Regions from separate parts of the Vreelandella sp. 162(4c) genome, predicted to be linked through region 2. Evidence: predicted binding sites of a transcription regulator. Region 2 holds the regulator's gene; each other region holds the start of a gene.
The links. The regulator sigma-54, encoded in region 2, starts transcription at its own class of promoters, with help from an activator protein. The targets are predictions, from matches to a motif close to TGGCACNNNNNTTGCTNT.
Positions count from the first base shown of each region.

Region 1 (5,448 bases), 2.7 Mb from region 2:
GAGCGAAGGTTGGTGTGGCCACCGACGATGGGAATGCGGAAGGTGTCGGCGGCCTCACGCATGCCTTTGGCAATTAGTTCAGCGCTTTCTGGGTCATGGCTCCATAGAGCATTGACGATTGCCTGGGGCCGCCCGCCCATTGCGGCGATATCACTGACGTTAACCATCACCGAACACCAGCCAGCAAACCAAGGATCCTCGGCGACGAAGGCGGTAAGTAGCCCTTCCATCGCCAACAGTGTGTAGCCTTCGCCGCTGGGAATGGCCGCGGTATCGTCGCCGTTGGGATGCCAGCCATCGGGCAGTGCTGTCAGGTTGGGAGCGATCCGCGCGATATCGGCCTTATGGGCAAGACCACTATAATCGTGCACTTTCTGGAGCAGTTCTGTTAGGTCGAATCGTTGCTTTTGGCTCATGATGCTTGTCTCAGTGCGGGGGCTGAAAGGATCTTAAGCAGCCCAGGCGCCAGCTCAGCGAGAGGTTGGCGTTGACGCCCAGGCACAACAAAGCCGCTAAGAGGAGAGTGGCAAGGGGGGTAGTGGGTAAGGTCGGCCTCCATGACGACATGAGGTCGATCAAGGATTAACTCCTCTCCAATGCTTCGCCAGTGCAACTGTTGGAAAAGAGCCTCATTCTGGGCCTGTACCCGGGCCAAAAAGCGTTGGCAGCCCAATGCATGAGCGCTGGAGACGGCCAGCCGAATCAGCGTGGAGCCTAGGCGGCCTTGGGCGCGGAAGGCTGGGTCAACAGCAAGACGCGAACCATGCCAGAGTCCAGGTTCTGATTCGTGAATACGCACTGTCCCCACCACTTGCTCATACCATCCTCCTGTGCACCCTAAAGCGACGAGTAGGTGGGCTGATTCATCGATGGCATCTCGGTCGTCCTGATCAAATATTGCCTGCTCATCGCAGAAAACGCGCCGCCGCAATGCCATTGCTTCATCGGTTTCCCAAGGCAGGCTTGCCCACTTGATCCGGTAGTTGGAATAGGCCGAATAGGCGTCGGATGTTGACATCATCGGGCACTCCTCTATTAAGCGTTTCGCGTGCTGTTAGCGCTCGTACTCAGACAACGTTGAACAGGCACCGCAACGCCCGCAGCCCGCTTTGATATCGCTAGAGCGCAACGCTGCGAGCTTGAGACGTCTGCCCAACGGCGCCAGGATCGACTCCATAAAGTCGGCGCTGGGCGGCTTATGATCTTCTAATGGCGTGCCGTTAATCGGCACGAACGGCACTACAAAGGGATAAACGCCGATTTCGATTAGGTGTTGGCAGGTTTCCAGAATGGCCTCGCGGGTATCCCCGAGCCCGGCAAGAATATAAGTGCTGACTTGCCCGCGGCCAAAGACGTCAACAGCATCGCGAAACGCCTGCATATACTCTTCGATGCCAACCTCTGCCTTGCCTGGCATTAGCGTTTTTCTTAGCGAAGGTGTGACCACTTCGAGATGCATGCCCAGGCTGTCAATGCCAGCTTCCTTCATGCGGGCATACCAAACGGGATCCTTCGGTGGTTCGCACTGCCCTTGCAGCGGAAGATCCACGGCCGCTTTGATGGCCCTGGCACTTTCGCAAAGGACGCTGGCTCCTCGGTCAGACGTGGCTGGCGTTCCGGTAGTCATGACCATATGTTTGACACCGTCGAGCTCGACAGCGGCCTTAGCCACCTCGGCCAGTTGGTCTGGGGACTTATGCGCAATGGTGCGCCCGGCTTGGAGTGATTGACCAATCGAGCAGAATTTGCAGGCTTTGCGCCTGCTCTCATAGCGGATGCATGTTTGCAGTACCGTCGTGGCCAGTACATCGCGGCTATGCAAGGTGGCGATATGCGTGTAGGGGACGCCGTCAGCGGTTTGCAGGTCGTAGAAGTGGGGCGTATCTGCAAAGGTAATATCGGCCATAGGAATCGTGTTTTCAGTCAGCCTATGCCCTTCATCACCTGACACTACGCTAAACGGTGAACGCCATGCCGACTGGGTATAGACGGGCACCATCATAGTGATTCCATCGATAGTTATTGCCTGATGGTCAGAAGGGCCAGCGCCGCCCCGTCGGCTGACATGCTCTTGTGATGCATCCTGCAGGCGTACGCCATGGGTTTGAAGTTCGGTGAACAAGCGTGAGCGATCGGCGAGCTTACTCATCTTCATCTCCTTGGGCATTATGGCCCTGAGCGGAAGTGGCCAGTGGCTGGCAGCAGTGGGCGGGCATATCGTTAATGGCTAAGCTCAACAGTTCAGGGCGCGCATAGTGGCCCACCGAATCCATCATTCGCTTACGCTTGGTAATCAGGGCGAAATCCAGGTCGGCAATAACGATGCCTTCTCCTTTGCGCAGCGGCTCGGCCAAGTGCTTACCTTCTGGCGAGATAATGGCGGTGTTACAGCCATCACGCAGAGCACGTTGTAGCGTGGTGTCGGGGGTAATGGATTCGATTTGGGAGTCGGTTAGCCAGCCGGTGGCGTTAACCACGAAACAGCCCGCTTCAAGGGCGTGATGACGGATGGTTACTTCAATTTGATCCGCAAAGACTGGGCCGACCAGCGAGCCAGGAAACTGGCTGCAGTGGATCTGCTCGTGCTGGGTCATCAGGGCATAACGTGCCAACGGATTGTAGTGCTCCCAGCAGGCCAGGGCGCCAACACGGCCCACGGCGCTATCCACCACCTTCAAGCCCGAGGCATCGCCCTGGCCCCAAATCATGCGTTCGTGGTAGGTCGGCGTGAGCTTTCGGCGTTTCAGCAACAGACGCCCGTCGCTATCAAAGATCAGTTGAGTATTGTAGAGGGTGCCATGATCACGCTCATTAACGCCAAGCACGACGACGATGCTCAGGGTGCGAGCGCGCTCAGCGACAGCATCAGTGATCGGGCCTGGTACCACCACGGCCTGTTCATACAGCCGGAAGTGCTCGGCGCCACAGGCCACGGCGGGGTAGACAAATGAAAAGTACGGATAGTAGGGAACGAAGGTTTCGGGGAACACGATCAGCTCAGCCCCCTTGCTGGCCGCTTCGTCGATTGCATCCAGTACCTTGACCAGCGTGCCGCCAACACTCTCAAGATCGGGAGAAAGCTGAGCGGCAGCGGCCCGCACTATGGTCGTTCCTGTCATGTTTGCTTGTGCCATGACCGCTGCTCCCCTTAGACCGTCCAGGTATCGATGATCAGTGCATCGTCGCGCACGTGAAGCAGCTTGAGGTCAAGCACATCCAGTGGATTGATCGCGCGGATGCCCTCAATGAGTGACGGTTCGCCATGACCATAGAGTGCTTGAAGAGCAAAGCGGCAGGCGTAGACCTTGCCTCCCTCGGCCATAAACTTGGTCAACTGATTGTTGAAATTCATGTGGCCGGGAAACGCTTCATCGCCCAGGGTCGGGAAGCCACGCTGGACACCCAAAGTGACGCCAGGGCCATACAGTAAGATGGAGGTTTCAAAGCCTTTACGCAGCAAACGCGTTGCCTGCAGCATATTCACGAAGCCGATCGACCCCTCAAAGGCAACCGTATGAAAAGTTACCAGGGCTTTTTCGCCTGGTTTCGCTTTTACGTCTTCAAAAACCTTCTCTTCGTAGTCGACCAGAAAATCGCCTTTCTTGTTGAGTGGTTGCGTCACTGTAGGCATGTCTAAGCTCCGTTTATTGCGAGTGGGAGAGTCGTTAACCGCCGTGCTTACACAAGCGGTACGATCAATACGGAGCAATCGACGTGCCAATTGATATGCTTATTGATCCAATCAATTGTCGATCATGTAGGTCGCTCTAAGCCTAAAAATTGACCAAATTTTTAGGCTAAAAAAATAATAAAAGGCTAATGTTTCAAAAAAACTGTGTTTTTCACCTTATTTGTGCAATAAAAGTGTGTTTTGCACCATTAAGTACATATGCAATCAATTTTTTATTTGTGCAATCTTTAGCCCATCAGTGATAAGTTTTGGTCGATAAGAAGAGTAGGTAACAATGTTTATTTAACGACGGGGAAGATATGCATACATCTGAGCTGGAACGCTGGCGAAAACGTTTAGACAAGGAGGTCAGCCAGCCAGCTTATCGTCTGGTCGCTGAATTGATTGCTGAAGATATCGGTAGTGGTCGGCTGCAGCCCCGCGAGCGACTGCCCCCGCTGAGAGAACTGGCGGGGGCTTTGAGTATCAATTACACGACGGCGGCGCGTGCCTATAACGAAGCTAAGCTGCGAGGCTTGATTGACTCGCATCCGGGCTCGGGCACTTTTATTAAAGGTAAGGCAGTGTCAGTGAAGCCGAGCAGTGGTTATGAGATGACCATGAACCTAATGATTGAGCCCGCGATACCGACGTTGATTGAACGAGTACGCGATAGCGCTATCTCGGTGTTGGCCCAGCGTGATCTTTACTCACTGCTGCGTTATCAAACCTTTGGTGGCAGCCATCATGACCGTGTGGCTGCGCTCCAATGGCTGGATCGGCGGCTGGACAACACGACACTGGAACAGGTCTTGATATGCCCAGGTATTCACAGCAGCCTGGTTGGGCTACTGATGCAGTTGGTAGCCCCAGGTCAGCTAATCTGTGTCGAAAGCCTGGTCTACCCCGGCCTAAAGGCTATCGCGGCTCAGCTCGGGCTGACCCTGCATTCATTGGAGCGTGACTCCGATGGCCCCCTTGTTCGCTCCTTCGAGGATATCTGTAAGCAGGGTCAAGTGGCCGTTTTGTATATTAATCCCACCATCCAAAACCCCACGACGACGACTATTCCCTTGGGGCGTCGTGAAGCGTTGGCCGATGTTGCCTTGCGCTATAGCATCCCGATTATTGAAGATGATGCTTACACCATGCTCAGCGAAGAGAAGATCGTCCCTATTGCTAACTTGGCCCCTGAGCTCACTTACTATCTGACGGGGACTGCCAAGTGTTTCGGTCCCGGTTTGCGATCAGGATTCCTACACGCCCCCACCAAGCGACAGGCGCAGAGAACCGCTGGCGCGCTTCGAGCCACCTCGGTGATGTCCAGCCCGCTGATTGATGCCCTGGTCACCGAGTGGATAACCGATGGGACGGCGGATGCCATGCTTAAAGCGATCCGTATCGAGGCCATTGCCCGCCTTGAAATAGCCGAGAAGATTCTGGGACGTCAGCGCATCGTGTCTGCCAAAGGTGCTTTCCACCTATGGCTTAAGCTGCCCAAGCACTCTGGCTGGAACCCTTCAGAGCTGGCGGTGCAATTACGTTCACATGGCGTTAGTGCGGTTGCCAGCGCTGCTTTTAGTACCGACAACCATCCCCCTGAAGCTCTGCGCTTGTGCTTCGGTGGTCAACTGACAAGAGAGGACTGGGAGGAAAGGCTGCATTATGTGGCGGATATCATCGACCAACCTGCCTATCTGTCATCTCTGACGATGTAACCTTGGTCAACTGTCCTAGTGACGGTTTGGTATTGATTAGCCAGACGAATAGCAAAAGTG
Region 1 covers NZ_CM176981.1:3,165,230-3,170,677, forward strand. The annotation lists gene AC4EYZ_RS14600 (sll0787 family AIR synthase-like protein) at 1-416, opposite strand, end outside; gene AC4EYZ_RS14605 (MSMEG_0567/Sll0786 family nitrogen starvation N-acetyltransferase) at 413-1,021, opposite strand; gene AC4EYZ_RS14610 (MSMEG_0568 family radical SAM protein) at 1,055-2,149, opposite strand; gene AC4EYZ_RS14615 (Nit6803 family nitrilase) at 2,142-3,134, opposite strand; gene AC4EYZ_RS14620 (MSMEG_0572/Sll0783 family nitrogen starvation response protein) at 3,149-3,631, opposite strand; gene AC4EYZ_RS14625 (aminotransferase-like domain-containing protein) at 3,991-5,388, shown strand.
Region 1: the regulator sigma-54 is predicted to act here: its motif matches at 3,703-3,720, upstream of AC4EYZ_RS14620 (MSMEG_0572/Sll0783 family nitrogen starvation response protein).

Region 2 (5,448 bases):
TGATTGATGCCATGACCGTGGCGGGGGACTAACAAGCCAAGCGGCGGCTTACTGATCCTCCTCAAAGCGGGCGTCGAACAGCGCTTGAATCGCTTCAAGCGCCTGTTCGGCGTCATCGCCTTCGGCGGTGATTCTAAGCTCGGTGCCACAAGGTGCGGCAAGCATCAGCAGTGACATGATATTGGCGGCGTCGGCGGCCTGTTGCTGTTTGTAAACGCGTATTTTTGCCGTGAACTGTTGGCCGCATTTGACCAGTTTTGTCGCCGCGCGAGCGTGTAGCCCGCGTTGATTGGTAAGTGTAAGTATGCGTTCTGGCACCCTGGTTCCTTTTCGCCGAGTGGTGTCATTAATGGATAGACGCGCTTAAGAGGTCTCTGGCCGCTCGTTAGGTGTGGAAGCGCTGACGAGGGGAGCGGCCAACTGTTCGCTTATGGTGTAGTGCAGACCCAGTTCGCGGTGGCGAAGTTGAACTTCGCCCATGCTAGGAGTCAATTTTTCCGCTAACTTCTCGGCCATATAGACCGAGCGGTGCTGGCCACCAGTACAGCCAATCGCGATAGTCATGTAGCTACGTTGGCTATTCTGGTAAGCGGGTAGCCAACGCTCTAGCCAGGCCAAGATGTCGTCGCTCATGGCATCAACAATCGGATAGCTGTTCAAAAAAGCCACGATTTCCGCGTCGCGGCCAGTGAACTGGCGCAGCGTTGGATCCCAGTACGGATTTGGCAGGCAGCGCACATCGAAGACCAGGTCGGCGTCTAACGGTACGCCGCGTTTATACCCAAACGATTCCAGCGTTAGCGTCAGCTTGTCGCGCCGCTGATGGGCTACTTGGTCGGTAATGCGACGGCGTAAATCGTGCACCGATAATCGTGATGTATCGATCAATAGATCGGCCAGATCGCGAATATCCTCTAGCGTCGTCTCTTCTTTATTGATCGCCTCTTCCAGCGTCATTTCGCTATCGCGGGTCAGCGGATGACGGCGACGCGTTGCTGAGTAACGCTCAAGCAGTATGCGAGCATCGGTGGTCAGGTAAATAACTTGGAAGTCGATTTTACGCTGGCGCAACTCGTCTAATAAAGAGGGCAGGCGCTCCAGAGCTCCCGGCAAATTGCGGGCATCAATACTCACCGCTAAATGTGCTCGGTCGCCCTGGTCACGCAGTTCATCCACCAACGACCCCAGCAACATAGCTGGGAGGTTATCAATCGCGTAGTAGCCAAGATCTTCCAGCGCTTGCAAGGCGATAGATTTACCTGACCCGGAGCGGCCGCTAATGATCACCAGTTGCATAGAGTCTCTCTTTGCTTTGATCAAGCTGCGTTGAGGGTGGTGAGCGGATAACCTGCTGTGATCTGCCCTGAACAGGGTTTCAGACCCTTAGGCCGCTGATTGCTCGCGAATTTTGGCGGTAATCAGCTCAAGCAGTTCGCGCTGGCTGGCTGCTTTACGCAGTTGCTGGCGCGTGTCCGCATCATTCATGATGGTCGCTACCTGACCCAGTAGTGAGAGATGCGTGTCATCTGCCTCTTCGGGTACCAACAGGACAAACACCAGATCTACCGGGTCGCCGTCGATAGCGTCAAAATCGATCGCTTCAGCCAGTTTCAAAAATCCAGCGATAGGGGCGTTGCAGTGGGGGCTACGCGCATGAGGAATAGCCACGCCGTTACCAATACCCGTACTACCTAAGCGCTCGCGGCCGATTAAACGGCTAAACACTTCTTGGCTGTCCAGGCTGGGGATATTTTGGGCGATAAAGGTGCTGTAAAACTCCAGCACCCTTTTTTTGCTGCCCCCGGGGACGTCGAACAGAACGCGTTCCGGGGGGAGTATGGTTTCCAACGTCATTGAATTAACGCACACCGGCGCCTTGGGCGCGAGCTTGTGCTTTTTCCTTGTGTTTAACGAGTTGACGGTCGATTTTGTCCGCTAGTGCGTCGATAGCGGCGTACATATCACTGTCTAGGGCTTCCGCATGTAAGTCAGCACCTGCGGCGTGCAGCGTACAGGCGGCCTGCTGGCGCTCTTTCTCCACTGATAAGGTGACTTGCACCGTAGTTATATTGTCGTAATGGCGCTCTACACGCTCAAGCTTTTCGTTGACATAGTCACGCAAGGCGTCAGTCAGTTCTACGTGATGACCAGTGATATTTACTTGCATTGACGTGCTCCTTATCCATCGGACTGTACTTCGATTGTAACCCTTTTTGCCGCGTTGCAAAGCCCTTGTCGAGAGTTTCCCTGAAACGTTAACGAAGTTAGCGCAAACGACGCCGTTCACTGGAAGAGGGAATGCCCATGGCTTCACGGTATTTCGCCACCGTACGACGCGCCACTTGAATCCCTCCTTCGCCTAATAGCGTCACTAAGCGGCTGTCTGAAAGCGGCTTGCCGGGCGGCTCCTCTTGAATCAGTTTCTTGAGTCGTGCACGGATGGCGGTGCTGGAGTGGCTGTCGCCATCTTGACCGCTCACCTGGCTTGAGAAAAAGTATTTGAGTTCAAACACACCACGGGGTGTATGGATATATTTTTGCGTCGTTACCCGTGAAATAGTCGACTCGTGCATCTCCACGGCTTCGGCAATGTCGGCCAGTATCAGTGGTTTCATGGCTTCTTCGCCGTGCTCTAAAAAGCCAATCTGGCGGGTAATGATTTCGCGACCAACACGCAGCAGCGTATCGTTTCGGCTAGAGAGGCTCTTGATCAACCAGCGCGCTTCCTGCAAGTGCTCTTTGAGAAACTGGTTGTCATCGCTTTTATCCGCACGCTTAATCAAGCTGGCGTAGTCGGGCTGAATGCGCAGCCGTGGCAGGGCCTCGGGGTTGAGCTCTAAATGCCAGCCTTCATTATCGTGGCGGACGACTAGATCGGGGGTGACATAGCTGTCATCGGTGTCGCCGTAGGCGCTGCCTGGGCGTGGGTCTAGGCTGCGAATAAGCAGGATGACATCGGCCAGCTGTTCGTCGTCGAGCCCTAGACGGCGTTTCAGCAGACGCATATCGTCTTTGCCAAGCGCTTCGAGAAACTGCCGCACCAAGCGGCGGGCGGGAACCAGCAGTGGCGTATCATCGGGGAGAGCGGCGAGCTGCAGCATCAAGCATTCACGCAAGTCACGGGCAAATATGCCGGTCGGCTCAAACTGCTGGAGCTTGAGTAGAATGGTTTCCACTTCGCGCTGGCTTAGCCCGTCAATGCCCTGGGCACGAAGCCCTTCACGGATGTCGTTGAGCGGCTGGGTCAGGTAGCCGTTGGCGTCTAGCGCGTCGATTAAACTTTCCGCGACAAGCTGCTCGCGAGCGCTAAAATCGGTCATGGCGAGTTGCCACAGCAGGTGGCCATGAAGGCTCTGCCCGGCTGCCTGGCGCTCAAAGTCGGGGCCTTCGCTGCTGCTGCCCCCCTGGCTTCCCATATCTTGATAGGTATCTGACCAGTCGCTATCTACCGAGAGCTCAGTAGGGATGCTCTCTGACCACTCTTCTTCCTTAGGCTCGCTGACAGCCTGTTCACTAAATTCATCTTCCTGCTCCAGCATGGGATTGGCATCGAGGGCCTGCTGAATTTCTTGACGAAGATCCAGCGTAGAGAGTTGCAGCAGCGCAATGGCCTGCTGCAACTGGGGCGTCATGGTCAGCTGTGTGCCGATACGCAGTTGGAGAGAAGCTTTCATGACCATCTGAGAACCACTCGTTAATCAGAATGCTCCACCCTAGTGCGAGTGAGTGCTTGGCGCAAGTGCAATAAGCATGCCATTGGTCGTAAAGTTGTTTTAAAGCGCTATTTAGGGGCAATTAAGGCAAAAACATTACAGGCGAAAATCGGCGCCCAAATACACATCCCTTACTTTTTGGTTGGTGAGAATCGAGGCGGGCGAGCCACTGGCGATGATTTGCCCATCGCCGACGATATAGGCGGTATCGCAAATGTCTAGTGTTTCACGCACGTTGTGATCGGTGATCAGCACGCCGATATGGCGCTGTTTCAGTGCACGAATGATGGTTTTAATCTCACCTACCGAGATGGGGTCAACGCCCGCAAAAGGCTCATCGAGCAGAATAAAAGCGGGCTCTGTGGCTAGCGAGCGGGCTATTTCTACACGCCTGCGCTCGCCGCCCGAAAGGCTCATGCCCAGGTTGTCGCGAATATGGGTGATATGGAAGTCTTCGAGTAGCGCTTCCAGGCGCTGTTCGCGGTCGCTGCGGTTAAGCTCTTTGCGGGTCTCGAGTATCGCCATAATATTCTCGGCAACCGAGAGTTTGCGGAAAATAGACGCCTCTTGAGGTAGATAGCCAATCCCCGCGGCTGCGCGCTCGTGCATGGGGGCGCGCGTTAAATCCACATCGTCGATACCCACCTTGCCAGCGTCGGATTTGACCAGCCCAACAATCATATAAAATGAGGTGGTTTTGCCCGCGCCGTTGGGGCCCAAAAGGCCAACGACACTGCCTTGGGATATCTCCAGATTGATGTCTTTGACCACTCGGCGGCGTTTGTAGCTTTTAGCCAGGTGGTGGGCATAAAGGGTTTTGATCGGCGCAGTGTCTGCAGTGGCCACAGCTAGGCTCCCTATTGTTCAGGCTGAAGGGTCATGCGTATGCGCTGGGGCTCGCTGCCATCAACGTCAGAGCGCGCTTGAATCACTTCTCGGTCAATAAAATACTCAAGGCGACCGCCACTAAAGGTGTCCTCTTGCTGGGTCAGTTCGGCTTGGTCGATCAGCTCTACGCGACGCTCGGCGACGTGATAAATAATCCGCCGCGCCCAGCCTTCCGTGGGGCCTTCTTGCCCTTCGCCTTGATGGCGCAAGTAGGCGCGCTCACCGGTAGCGGTGGCTGTCGAGAGTTCGCCCGCGTCGTTGCGTTCGATCTCTACCCGCTCGCCGCGCAGCTGCATTTCGCCTTGGCGAATGTCCACATCCCCAGTATAAACAGCTGTGCCTGCCCGCTGATCAAGATCTAAACGGTCGGCTTCCACTTCCACTGGGGCCTGGGAAGATGAGTTGGTTTGGGCTAACACTGATAAAGGTATCGCTAAACCGAACAGTGCAGTGTAGAGCAGGGCTGGGGAAATCATGGCTTTCATGGCGGTTCCTATTAGCGTTGTGTGGCCGGGGGGTGCGTGCCGCGCACATTATCCGTTAAGCGAACCTGGCTGGTGTTAAGCCAAACGTCCATACGTGAAGCGCTCATTTGCTGCGGCGGTTGCTGCATCAATACCGGTGTGTCACTCCAGGCATGCTGCTCGAGGCCATCATAGTGCAGTAGCTCGGTATCTAGCTGCCAGCCTTCATCTGGTGCAAACAGTCGAGCCGAACCTGACAGCAGCAGGGCTTGGGTAGCGGTGTTGAGCGTGCCTACAGCGGCGCTGGCCAGCCACTGACGGTTTTCGCTGTCATACAGTACTGCCTCGGGCTCTTCCGTCCAGGTTTCGCTGCGCTGCGGGGT
Region 2 covers NZ_CM176981.1:480,126-485,573, reverse strand. The annotation lists gene pmbA (metalloprotease PmbA) at 1-32, shown strand, start outside; gene AC4EYZ_RS02235 (HPr family phosphocarrier protein) at 49-318, opposite strand; gene rapZ (RNase adapter RapZ) at 364-1,296, opposite strand; gene AC4EYZ_RS02225 (PTS sugar transporter subunit IIA) at 1,384-1,854, opposite strand; gene hpf (ribosome hibernation-promoting factor, HPF/YfiA family) at 1,859-2,167, opposite strand; gene AC4EYZ_RS02215 (RNA polymerase factor sigma-54) at 2,265-3,680, opposite strand; gene lptB (LPS export ABC transporter ATP-binding protein) at 3,810-4,559, opposite strand; gene lptA (lipopolysaccharide transport periplasmic protein LptA) at 4,571-5,086, opposite strand; gene lptC (LPS export ABC transporter periplasmic protein LptC) at 5,098-5,448, opposite strand, start outside.

Region 3 (5,448 bases), 1.8 Mb from region 2:
TCCTTGCCCAGCGCGTGAAGTATGTAATGGTGCCCTATTTTGTGTATGGCTTTATTTATTCGACGGCTGAATGGCTAAGCCAACAGCCATCGGATGAGCCGGTGGGGTTCGTGGCCAACGCCATTGAGTATTATGTGTACGCGGGCTGGCATGGCTATTTTTTGATTATTGCGATGCAGTTTTATGTGGCCTATTGGCTGTTTACCCGTTGGCAGCTGTGGCGTTTGAACCCGGTGCCGTGGCTGTGGGGCGCTTGTGTGATCAGCATGGCGTATTGGGGGTTGGCTTACTGGTTTGAGGTTGACCTGCCCGGCTATCTGCTGTGGATTGCTCCACTGGGTTGGATCTATGTGTTTTTTCTTGCCCTGGTGCTGGTGCGCTACTACCCGCTACCCCCTGAGAGCGTGATGCTGGCGCGGCCTGCCTGGATGCAGCAAATGGCCCGCCCGGTCTGGTTGGTGCTAATGGTGGCGCTGATTATTGCCGCGACCTTTGCAGGTTGGCTGGCCTTCTCTTCCAAAGAGGTGTGGGTCATTCCTTTCTTCGTGCTGTTCACGCTGTGTGCCATGCGCTACTTGGCCGGGCGTCCTGCGCCTTTGTGGGTGCGCCACATTAATGCGTATTCGTTTGGCATTTACTTGGCTCACCCCATGTTCTTTGTGCTCGCTGATCTGGCTGTCGAGCCGTTGTCGTTGCCCATTGGCGTGTATGCACTGGCGCTTATGGCGGTTGGTGTGGTGGGGTCAGTGGGGCTTAATAAGCTCGCCAATACCACGACACTGGGCGCCATGCTGTTCGGCAAGCGACTAAAGGTAAGTTAGTCAGAGAGTGGCGGTGGATGGTATCTGTGGATGATATCGGTAGATAGCGGCAGAAAACGCATTATGGGCGTGGAGTGAAAGCCGTAACCGGGGCGTTAGCCAGAAAAGGGTTTTCTGGCTCTTTCGTTAGTCTAAGCAGGTTTCCGTTGTAGGTTTTTAAACGCGTAGGGCAGGCGTGTAAACGTTGCAGAAAATCGTCGATCGCGCTGTTATCGTCCAGCTCAGGGTCAAACCCACCCAAGCGTTCTAGCCAGGCTCGCCTCACGGCAATGTAGGGCGGCAAAAGTAAAGCACTGGCCAATAAGCGCCTCAGGATGCGTTCCGACAGCGATGGCCGGGTGAGGCCAATAATCAAGGCGTCAAGGGTGTAAGTGTTGAGCTGTGAATAGAGTGCACACCAAAGCTCCGCAGGCAGTGGTTTTTTCTGTAGCGCAATGATGAGCCACTCTGCTTGGCTGGTAAACGCGGCTTTATTCAAGCGAGCCCCCAGCGGCCTTGATGGTGTAATCAGCGAATGAGCATGGTAGCGCTGTTCAATAGCACTCAGGCGTGCTTGCGCTTGAGTGGCTGTCACCAAAATGGGCAGCAAGTGGTCGGCGACACCGGATTCACGTATGGATTTTAAGTGGCGTGGCAACATTTCACCCGTCACCATGGCATCAACGATAAAGCAGACCGATCCCATTTGCCGACTCCGATTGTGAGCAAATCTATCAAATTGTAATTTATTGTAGTATCTGGTTTATTTGCGTAGCAAGTAAAAAAATTTGCGAGCTAAAAAACAGCGCTAAGTATGACTTGTGCACTTTAATGGGGCGCGCGGCATTATTTTTGTTATATTTTGGTGCATAAGAGGTTTTTTAGACGGTTCAGAATAGCCTGTTGCGCCGTTATGCGTCATCAAGAGGCATTCGAAGCCATTTTTTAATGTTTATAAAACAGATAGTTGTTGTTTTTTTATGCCATATTGGTGCAGTGTTGGCATGTTCTCTGCATTGTATTTGCAAGCGGCTAGCGGGCCGTAGGCATAAGCCCTGCGGCGTGCTAAAACGATAGCCGGTCTGAAATGCTCGCTGAGCGATTTGTTAACCAATGTCAGGCAAACGTTGAGCGAACAAGAATGACAAACGTGCGGTTTAGCACGTATTTTGTCGAACAACACTTTTATCGGTAGCTTACTGTCGTTAGCTTTAAGCCACGCTCATACCGGAGGACACTATGTCAGCCAAGACTCTCGCGCTAATTGAAGAACACGATGTTAAATGGGTAGACCTGCGTTTCACCGACACTCGCGGTAAAGAACAGCACGTGACCGTGCCTGCGCGCGATGTAGACGAAGAATTCTTCGAGAATGGCCAAATGTTCGATGGCTCTTCTATTGAAGGTTGGAAGGGCATTAACGAATCCGACATGATTCTGCGCCCGGAAGATGGTACGGGCTACCTTGACCCCTTCACCGAAGATGCGACGCTGGTGCTGCGCTGTGACATCATCGAGCCGGCCACTATGCAGGGCTATGATCGTGACCCGCGCTCTATCGCTAAGCGCGCAGAAGCTTACCTGCAGTCTACTGGCCTGGGCGACACCGCGTTCTTCGGTCCTGAGCCTGAATTCTTTATTTTTGACGAAGTGCATTGGAAGTCTGATATCCAGGGCTCCATGTACAAAATCACCTCCGACGAAGGCGCTTGGGCAACCGACAGTGTCGTTGAAGGCGGCAACCTTGGCCACCGCCCGCGCGTTAAAGGCGGCTACTTCCCGGTTCCTCCGGTCGATAGCTTCCACGATATTCGTGGCGCAATGTGTAATACCCTGGAAGCGATTGGTCAGACCGTCGAGGTACACCACCACGAGGTTTCCAACGCAGGTCAGAACGAAATCGGCGTTAAGTTCAACACGCTGGTGAAGAAAGCTGACGAAGTTCAGGAAATGAAGTACGTGATCCACAACGTGGCCCACGCGTATGGCAAAACGGCCACCTTTATGCCGAAGCCGCTGGTCGGTGATAACGGTTCGGGTATGCACGTTCACCAGTCTTTCTGGAAAGATGGCAACAACCAGTTCGCCGGTGACGAGTACGCTGGTCTGTCTGAAATGGCGCTTTTCTACATCGGCGGCATCATCAAGCACGCCCGTGCCCTGAACGCCTTTACTAACGCTTCTACCAACTCATACAAGCGTCTGGTTCCTGGCTTTGAAGCGCCGGTCATGCTGGCCTACAGTGCCCGCAACCGTTCGGCTTCAATCCGTATTCCTTACACCGCCAGCCCGAAAGGCAAGCGTGTGGAAGCGCGCTTCCCTGATCCGACTGCCAACCCTTACCTGGCGTTCTCTGCCATGTTGATGGCGGGTATCGACGGTATCAAAAACAAGATCCACCCTGGCGATGCCATGGACAAAAACCTGTACGACCTGCCGCCAGAAGAAGGCAAGTCAGTACCGACTGTGGCGCACAGCCTGGATCAAGCACTGGAAGCCCTCGACGCTGACCGTGCGTTCTTGACCGAAGGTGGCGTGTTCACCGACGAAATGATCGATGCCTACATCGACCTCAAGATGGAAGAAGTGGAGCGTATTCGTATGACCACTCACCCCATCGAGTTTGATATGTACTACAGTTGTTAAGTACAGCTGTTAAGTACAGCTGCTAATCAGCGTTCCTCGCCTCTGGCTGTTACTATCAGCCAGGCGGTGGTAACAATGATTGCCAATAGAACCCCGCTACGGCGGGGTTTTTTTATTGCTGGGAGGCTGAGAAGCGTGCCAGAGGGGCGATGAGCAGTGTGCTGGTAGCTCTCTTGGGCGTGGGGGAGTGGGTGGCACGGCGTTCGGGCAGGCGGTGTATCGGGTGACCGATCAGCACGGCAACGTTACCTTTACCGATAACCCAAGCAGCCCTTTATGCCCTGCGACCACTTTTCCATCGCTCTGCCCCAGCAAGGCGCACAGGTGGAAGAGGGAATGACCGTGGTGGAGGTGGTTATTGCGCCACCGTTGCGCGACGACCATCAGGTACGGCTGTTGGTGAATGGCGAGATTAGCCAGAAAGCGCGCACAGCGATGTCTTCTGGTTAACGTGCCTGCCGCAAGGGGGCACGAGATCCAGGCAGAATGCTGGAGAGCAGCCAGCGTTTACAGCACCGCACGGCAGCGGTGACGATTACGGTTCCTTAAGAGCGCTTTAATAAACGCGATCAAAAAAACAGCCCTAAGTATTACCTACCAAAACCTGGGTGCACTAAAGTGGTGCATGAGCAGGAGCATTTGGCACGGCAAGTGCGCTAAAACGATTCGCGCTCTTTCGCTGCGATGCCCGCAAGCCGTGCAAATGGACATAAACGTATAGTTGGCGCGCTTTTTGCAGCTCCCTCATTGATCATCCACCTGTAGGTCTGTATCGGCGATGGAAGACGCGATTTTTCAGGACACCACCATGCATCAGCGTTTGCTTGAGCATCTCACCACAGCGGTATTGCTGCTAGACGGCGAACTGCGTGTGCGATGGATGAACCCTGCCGCTGAAGCGTTGTTAGCGGTCAGCCTTAGCCGTGTTCACGGCATCAGCCTGGATACGCTACTTGGCGGGGATGTAAGCATTGACGAAGTATTGGCCAAGGCGCGGGATGCGTTTCACCCCTATACCCAGCGTGAAGCACGCATTACCCCGTTGAATAGCGAACCGCTCACGGTGGACTACACGGTGACGCCCTTATCCGACGATGAGCTGTTACTGGAAGTAGAGCCGCGGGATCGGCTGATGCAGATCTCCCGAGAAGAGGCGCTAACCACACGCCAGGAGACCATCAAGGTGCTCGCCCGCGGGCTCGCCCATGAAGTCAAAAACCCGCTGGGTGGCATTCGCGGGGCAGCACAGCTACTAGAGCGTGATCTAGACGACCCGGCGCTGCGCGAATATACCCATATCATTGTTGAAGAGGTGGATCGGCTGCGCGACCTGGTCGACTCCATGCTCGGCCCTAACCGGATGCTTAAACACGAGCCAGTCAACATCCATAAGGTGCTGGAGCGAGTGCGGGCGCTGCTGATTGCCGAACACCCTAGTGTGACAATCAGCCGTGATTACGACCCCAGCTTGCCCGATCTTTCCGGCGATGAATCGCAAATGATTCAGGCGGTGCTCAATGTGGCGCGCAATGCGGTACAGGCCATGAGCGATGCACAAACGCCGGAGCCCACTTTAATACTACGCACCCGTGCCCGTCGCCAGTTTACGCTTGGCGCCGAACGTCACCGGCTGGTCAGTGAAGTCGCCGTGATCGATAACGGCCCCGGCATTCCCGATACGCTGCAGGAAACACTGTTTTATCCCATGGTGTCGGGACGCGCGGAAGGCAGCGGCCTTGGGCTCTCTATTGCCCAGTCGATTTTGCACCAACATCAAGGATTGATTGAATGCGATTCACGTCCTGGACACACCGAATTTCGTTTACTGATTCCCATGGTTATTAATTTCACCGGAGAAGCGTCATGACTGAGGCTGCACGTAATGATGTTGCGCGGGTGGTCATTGTCGATGATGACCGCGCTATCCGCTGGGTGCTGGAGCGCGCCTTGGCGCAACCCGACCTTGACGTTGAGTGTATCGAGCGCGCCGACGTTGCCCTGA
Region 3 covers NZ_CM176981.1:2,274,600-2,280,047, reverse strand. The annotation lists gene AC4EYZ_RS10425 (acyltransferase family protein) at 1-821, shown strand, start outside; gene AC4EYZ_RS10420 (hypothetical protein) at 883-1,506, opposite strand; gene glnA (glutamate--ammonia ligase) at 2,040-3,446, shown strand; gene AC4EYZ_RS10410 (hypothetical protein) at 3,559-3,684, opposite strand; gene AC4EYZ_RS10405 (DUF4124 domain-containing protein) at 3,634-3,786, shown strand; gene AC4EYZ_RS10400 (hypothetical protein) at 3,723-3,896, shown strand; gene glnL (nitrogen regulation protein NR(II)) at 4,255-5,313, shown strand; gene ntrC (nitrogen regulation protein NR(I)) at 5,310-5,448, shown strand, end outside.
Region 3: the regulator sigma-54 is predicted to act here: its motif matches at 1,801-1,818, upstream of glnA (glutamate--ammonia ligase).

Region 4 (5,448 bases), 330 kb from region 2:
GCTCACCAACCCCCTTGGCCCTCTAACAAGCTTCGGGTGTTGTTATTGAGCGGTAAGCGGAAATCGGCGCTGCCGAGTACCATGGCATCACCTGCTCGCACGACCCGAGCACTTACATAGACGTAGTCCTGGCCCTGTGCATAGGTGCCCATTAAAATTGAACGGGCGTTGTGCTGAGCGGTTAGGCGCTGAACTTGCCGTGATAGAATCAATTCCCCCACGCTCTCTTCGATAAACATGCTGTCGCGCATTTTGACTTCGCGTACCTGCATGCCCTGGCGGGCCAGTGCGGAGGCCATAATTTCAGAGCTAATACGTCCCAGTGTGGACGACTGGCTTAGATTGTCGATGCTCACAAAAGTGGCGGCAATCATGGGGCTATAGCGCGTGAGCTCTGGATTGCTGGCAACCATCTGCTCGGCAGCGGCATGAACCAATTCAGAAAGATCGGGTTCCGGTTCGGCGGGCGTATTGTTAGCATTGCCCAGCGCGCTGCAACCAGCCAGTAACAGTAGTGTTATGCCCATGGTCATCCCACGGGTAGCATGGCCGATAGAGCGAGCGCGCCAAGTAGTGAAAAGTGTCATCAGCATGAAATTACCACGTATCAGTAAGGGAAACGGAGGGTGTGGTAGGTGCCTGAGGCACGCGATGGGGGGCATATTGACGACGGTCACCGGCATTGATGTAGTAAATGTTGGACGAAGAGTAGAGAATTCGTTCGCCATCGATAATTTGCGTGGTCACGATGATCTCTTCGTCACCGGTGTATGTCCAACTACCGCTGGTGGTATCGGCAAGCATGCCGGCGGGGATTAATCCCAGCGCAGGTTCGCTCCACTGATTAAACGGAATCGTGGCTACCGCAATGCCCGCGGTGAGTGCGGTAAAAGCGCCAACCGGTGGGCGTATAAAGCCGCGGTCACGGTGCTCGACAACTTCGACGTCGATAGTGATATTGGCGCTGTTTGCAGTGGGGGCGGTGGTAAGGTTAGCGCCCCGTGACACCAGTTCGCTGGTCAGCAGTGCGCGAAAGCCACGCCCAAATTCACCGCCACTGTAGGCGTGCAGTGCTTCGCTATCTGACTCGCTGATGTGTAAATCGCGATTGCGGACGCGCTCGCGTTGTAAAATGCTGGTAGCTTCATGGCGGGCCAGCACATCCCAGTGGTGAGCTGCCTGCATACGTTGCTGTTCGGTATAGGGGTAGGTAGTGGCGATCGGCGCTTGAGATGTATTGGCATAAAAGCAGCCGCTAAGCATTAAGCTTGCCAGCCCCAAACTAACAGGACGTATGAAATAGGGTAATGGAAATAATCGGGGACGGGTGCGCACCTGCTGGTTCCTTTTTCGCTACAAAACGGCTTTTGATAGACTATGTGCTTTGCTTAGTTTGCCATGCCTAATTCGACGTATCTAATTCATCATACCTAGCAAGATCGGCCACGAGGTTAAAAACTTGAATGAGCGATAATGCCAATGCTTGAAGATCACCGCGGCGGTCCGCGCCATGATTCGCTGATGTCGGCCTATCATGAAAGTGATAGCGGTAGCGGTTGGATGATCAGTTATCTCGATATCATGACCTTGTTGGTGGCTCTGTTCGTGGTCATTATCGCCGCTGCAGGGCCGGTTATTCCTCAATTGAACCAGAAGGATAGTGTGAGCGAGGACGCGGGCACATCCTCGCCTACTTTGGGAGTCCCCCTGCCTGAAGCATTGGCCCAGGTAAGCCATGAGCGTGAGAGTGTCGCCCGGTGGAGCAGTGCAGGATTGAACCCCATGGCGATTAGTGCGGCACTTGGCGTGGCAGGGCTGCCCAAGCTGGCCGATCTTCCTCGACGAGTCAGCTTCGGTGTTCCACCGCTTTTGGCAGCACCATTGCCGCCTGCTGAGCCGGTTATTTCTTTACCAAAACTACTGATGCCCGCGGGCAGCGATGATTTTACATCGCCCTTAGCTGACTACATGGTGGTGTTAACCGACCACCCCCCGGCAAATGTACAAGCGGTGAGCGATGAGTCAGTAGCGGGGGCGACTGCGCTAAATCAGGCGCTTTCGGAACGCGTTGAAGAGTCTACCTATTTGCCCGACCTGGAGGGTGTTGAAGTATCGCGGGTGGCTGAGGGGATTAGCCTGCGTGTACAGGATCAACTGCTGTTTCCCTCTGCCACGGCTGAGCTAACCAACGATGGGTCGTCACTAGTGAGCAGTTTGCTCGAGACTATTCAGCGCTACGATGGCGAAGTGTGGGTGGAGGGCCATTCGGACAGCCAGACCATTAGCACCGAGGAGTTCTCATCTAACTGGGCGCTGTCGAGTGCTCGTGCCATTGCCATTGTGGAAGCGCTGGAAGCGGCGGGCGTGGATGCTGAACGCCTTCGCGCAGTCGGCTTGGCAGCAACAAAACCGCTAGAGAGCAACGCCACCGCGGAAGGGCGTGCACGTAATCGGCGGGTTGAGGTGGTGATTCATGTGGAGTAAGGGGCAGTTAATAGAGGAGTAAATAGCTGCTCAGCTATAAGGAAAATGTCATTGCGAGAAGCGCAGCGACGCGGCAATCTGATTTGTCAGTGATAGCTAACCCCGAGATTGCTTCTCTATGTTTGCAATGACGGCAACATGATCGCCACGCTTCGCTCGCGATGACATAAGAGGGGTAATGACATAGAAAAAAGCCCGCCGGGGGAGGCGGGCATTAAAGGGCTTGGCTCACTGCAGTCCACTGGCATCAGGTGAGGGGGTGTACAGGATTGCCAGTGGGTACAATATCAGTATAGCTATTTATTAAGCGTTGCCAAGTGCGGTAAAGCTTTTTTTACTTTTTATCATCTTAGTTATCGCTAATGCTTATTCTGAAAGGGGCTGTACAAAGCGCACCGATCTGCTTCATGCACTTTTGTGGTGCGTTTTAACTGCCTCTTTTTGGTGCTTGCAAGTACTCTGATTTATTTATCCCGTCAAATGCCACGTAACCCTCTGTTGAATAGACACTTCTCTGTTTTGGCTTATTAATTGCTATGCTTTACGTAGCAATTAATAGCTGGTCATAGTAGTTAATAGCTGGCCATAGCTATTTAGGCGTTCTAGACATGACGTCTTAACGAAGCGTTAAGGCCGAAGAGAGGTAGTGCTATGCCTGAACCCGCTCGTCTTTCAGCGTCAACCCCTTCGGTTGATCCGGCTCTGCAGCCGCGGCTTGTCTTGACCGATTTAGATGGCTCACTGCTCGACCATCACAGTTATGACTTCAGCCCTGCTGCTCCCTGGCTTGCCCGCTTAAAGCAAATGGGGGTGCCGGTGGTTCCGGTGACCAGTAAAACCCGTGCCGAACTGATACCGCTGCGCGAAGCGCTGGGCCTCACGGCAACCCCATTTATTGCTGAAAATGGTGCGGTTATTGGTCTCCCCCCTGGCTGGTGTCATGCACGCTTAGACCGTCCAGGCAGTGGCCGTGATGGTGTCGTTATCAAACATCCTGGTGTGGATATTGGCTTTATACGTGCCCGATTAAAGGTGTGGCGTGAACGCTTGGATATTCGCTTTACCCGCATGGGAGAGATGAGCGTAGCTGAGGTGATGGAGCTTACCGGGCTCGACGCAGTTCGCGCCCGGGATGCTCGGCAGCGGGAAGGTAGCGAACCGTTGTTGTGGGAAGACTCGGCCGCGGCCCTTGAGACGTTTCGCGCCGCTTTAGAGGGGGATGGCTTACAGCTTACTCAAGGTGGGCGCTTTTGGCATGTAATGGGGCGCTCCGCCGATAAGGGCAATGCCGTCGAGTGGCTGGTTAAACGCTTCACGGCATTAAGAGGGCGAATGCCTCTTTCATTGGGTTTGGGAGATGGGCCAAACGATATCACAATGCTCGAAGCAGTGGATCAAGCGGTCGTGATACGAGGTTGTCACGACTTAGCCGTAGAACCCCGCAACGCTTCGCTCTATCGCACGGATGCCACAGGGCCAACCGGCTGGGCTGAGGGAGTGGCCTACTGGTGGGGGCGAGATGACCGCCGTTTAGCGACGGCGGAAAAGGGCGATGCCGCTGTCCTTTGAGTACAGTTCTTTGAGTACAGTTATTTGAGTCCAGTACTTTGACCCCAGTTCTATGAATCCAGGGAGGTAAGTGAATGAGTGACTTTCATCAAAACGGAATTATTACCGACTTTCACAACCTTACCCGGCGCTCGGTGGAGGCGCTTGAACAAGAGCTGTGCCAGTTTGCTCGACGACGTCCAATGGGGCTGATTCTACCGTCGCTGTTTTCGGAGCTGGAAGGGCCAGCGCTGTCGGCGATCGTCGATGAGCTGGTTAAAGTCCCTTATCTCAACGAGATTGTCATTGGCCTGGATAGAGCCGATCGCGAGCAATTTTTATATGCTCGGGAGTTTTTCTCACGCCTGCCGCAACACACGCGCATCTTATGGAACGATGGCCCACGGCTGCGCGCCCTGGATGCGGAGCTGGAAGAGCACGGTTTAGGCGCTTTAGAGCCTGGGAAAGGGCGCAATGTATGGTATTGCGCAGGCTATATGCTGTCGTCAGGGCGCTCGACGGTGGTAGGGCTTCACGACTGCGATATTTTGACCTATGAGCGTGGGCTGCTTGCGCGCTTGATGTATCCGGTGGCGCACCCCAATTTCAATTACAGCTTCTGCAAAGGTTATTACCCCCGTATTGCCGAGGGCAAACTGAATGGGCGCGTCTCACGGCTGTTAGTCACACCGCTGCTGCGGGCGCTTAAAACTGTCTGTGGGCCGATGCCCTACCTTGATTACCTGGATAGCTTTCGCTACCCACTGTCAGGTGAGTTTGCGATGCGCAGCGAAGTGCTAGAGGGGATTCGTATGCCTGCGGATTGGGGGCTGGAAATTGGCGTTTTGTCGGAGTTACAACGCAACTACTCCCTGCGCCAGCTCTGCCAGGTAGATATTGCCGATGCCTACGACCACAAGCATCAGCCGGTTAGCGAAGATGATCCTGATAGCGGCTTAAACCGCATGAGCCTGGATATTTCAAAAGCGCTCTATCGCAAACTAGCCACCCAGGGGGTTACCTTTAGCAGCGAAGACTTCCGCACGCTTAAAGCTACCTACTACCGCTTTGCGCTGGATTTGATCGAAGCCTACGACCACGATGCGACGATGAACGGCCTAAGCCTTGATCGCCACAGCGAAGAGCAGGCCGTGGAGCTGTTTGCCAGTAACCTGCTCGAAGCGGGCAATCTTTTTATGGATAACCCACGTGAGCGACCCTTTATCCCCAGCTGGAACCGTGTTCAGGCCGCGGTGCCAGATCTGCTCACGCGTATGCACGAAGCGGTAGAGCTGGATAACCAAGGTAAGGTTTAGCGCCTATTCATATGTCATTGCAAGGAGCCTACTCATATGTCATTGCGAGGAGCGCAGCGACGCGGCAATCTCGATCTGCGATGGCAGGTAACCCCGAGAT
Region 4 covers NZ_CM176981.1:806,638-812,085, reverse strand. The annotation lists gene AC4EYZ_RS03640 (FlgO family outer membrane protein) at 3-533, opposite strand; gene AC4EYZ_RS03635 (hypothetical protein) at 598-1,263, opposite strand; gene AC4EYZ_RS03630 (OmpA family protein) at 1,474-2,484, shown strand; gene AC4EYZ_RS03625 (HAD-IIB family hydrolase) at 3,136-4,053, shown strand; gene AC4EYZ_RS03620 (glycosyltransferase family protein) at 4,128-5,348, shown strand.
Region 4: the regulator sigma-54 is predicted to act here: its motif matches at 3,005-3,022, upstream of AC4EYZ_RS03625 (HAD-IIB family hydrolase).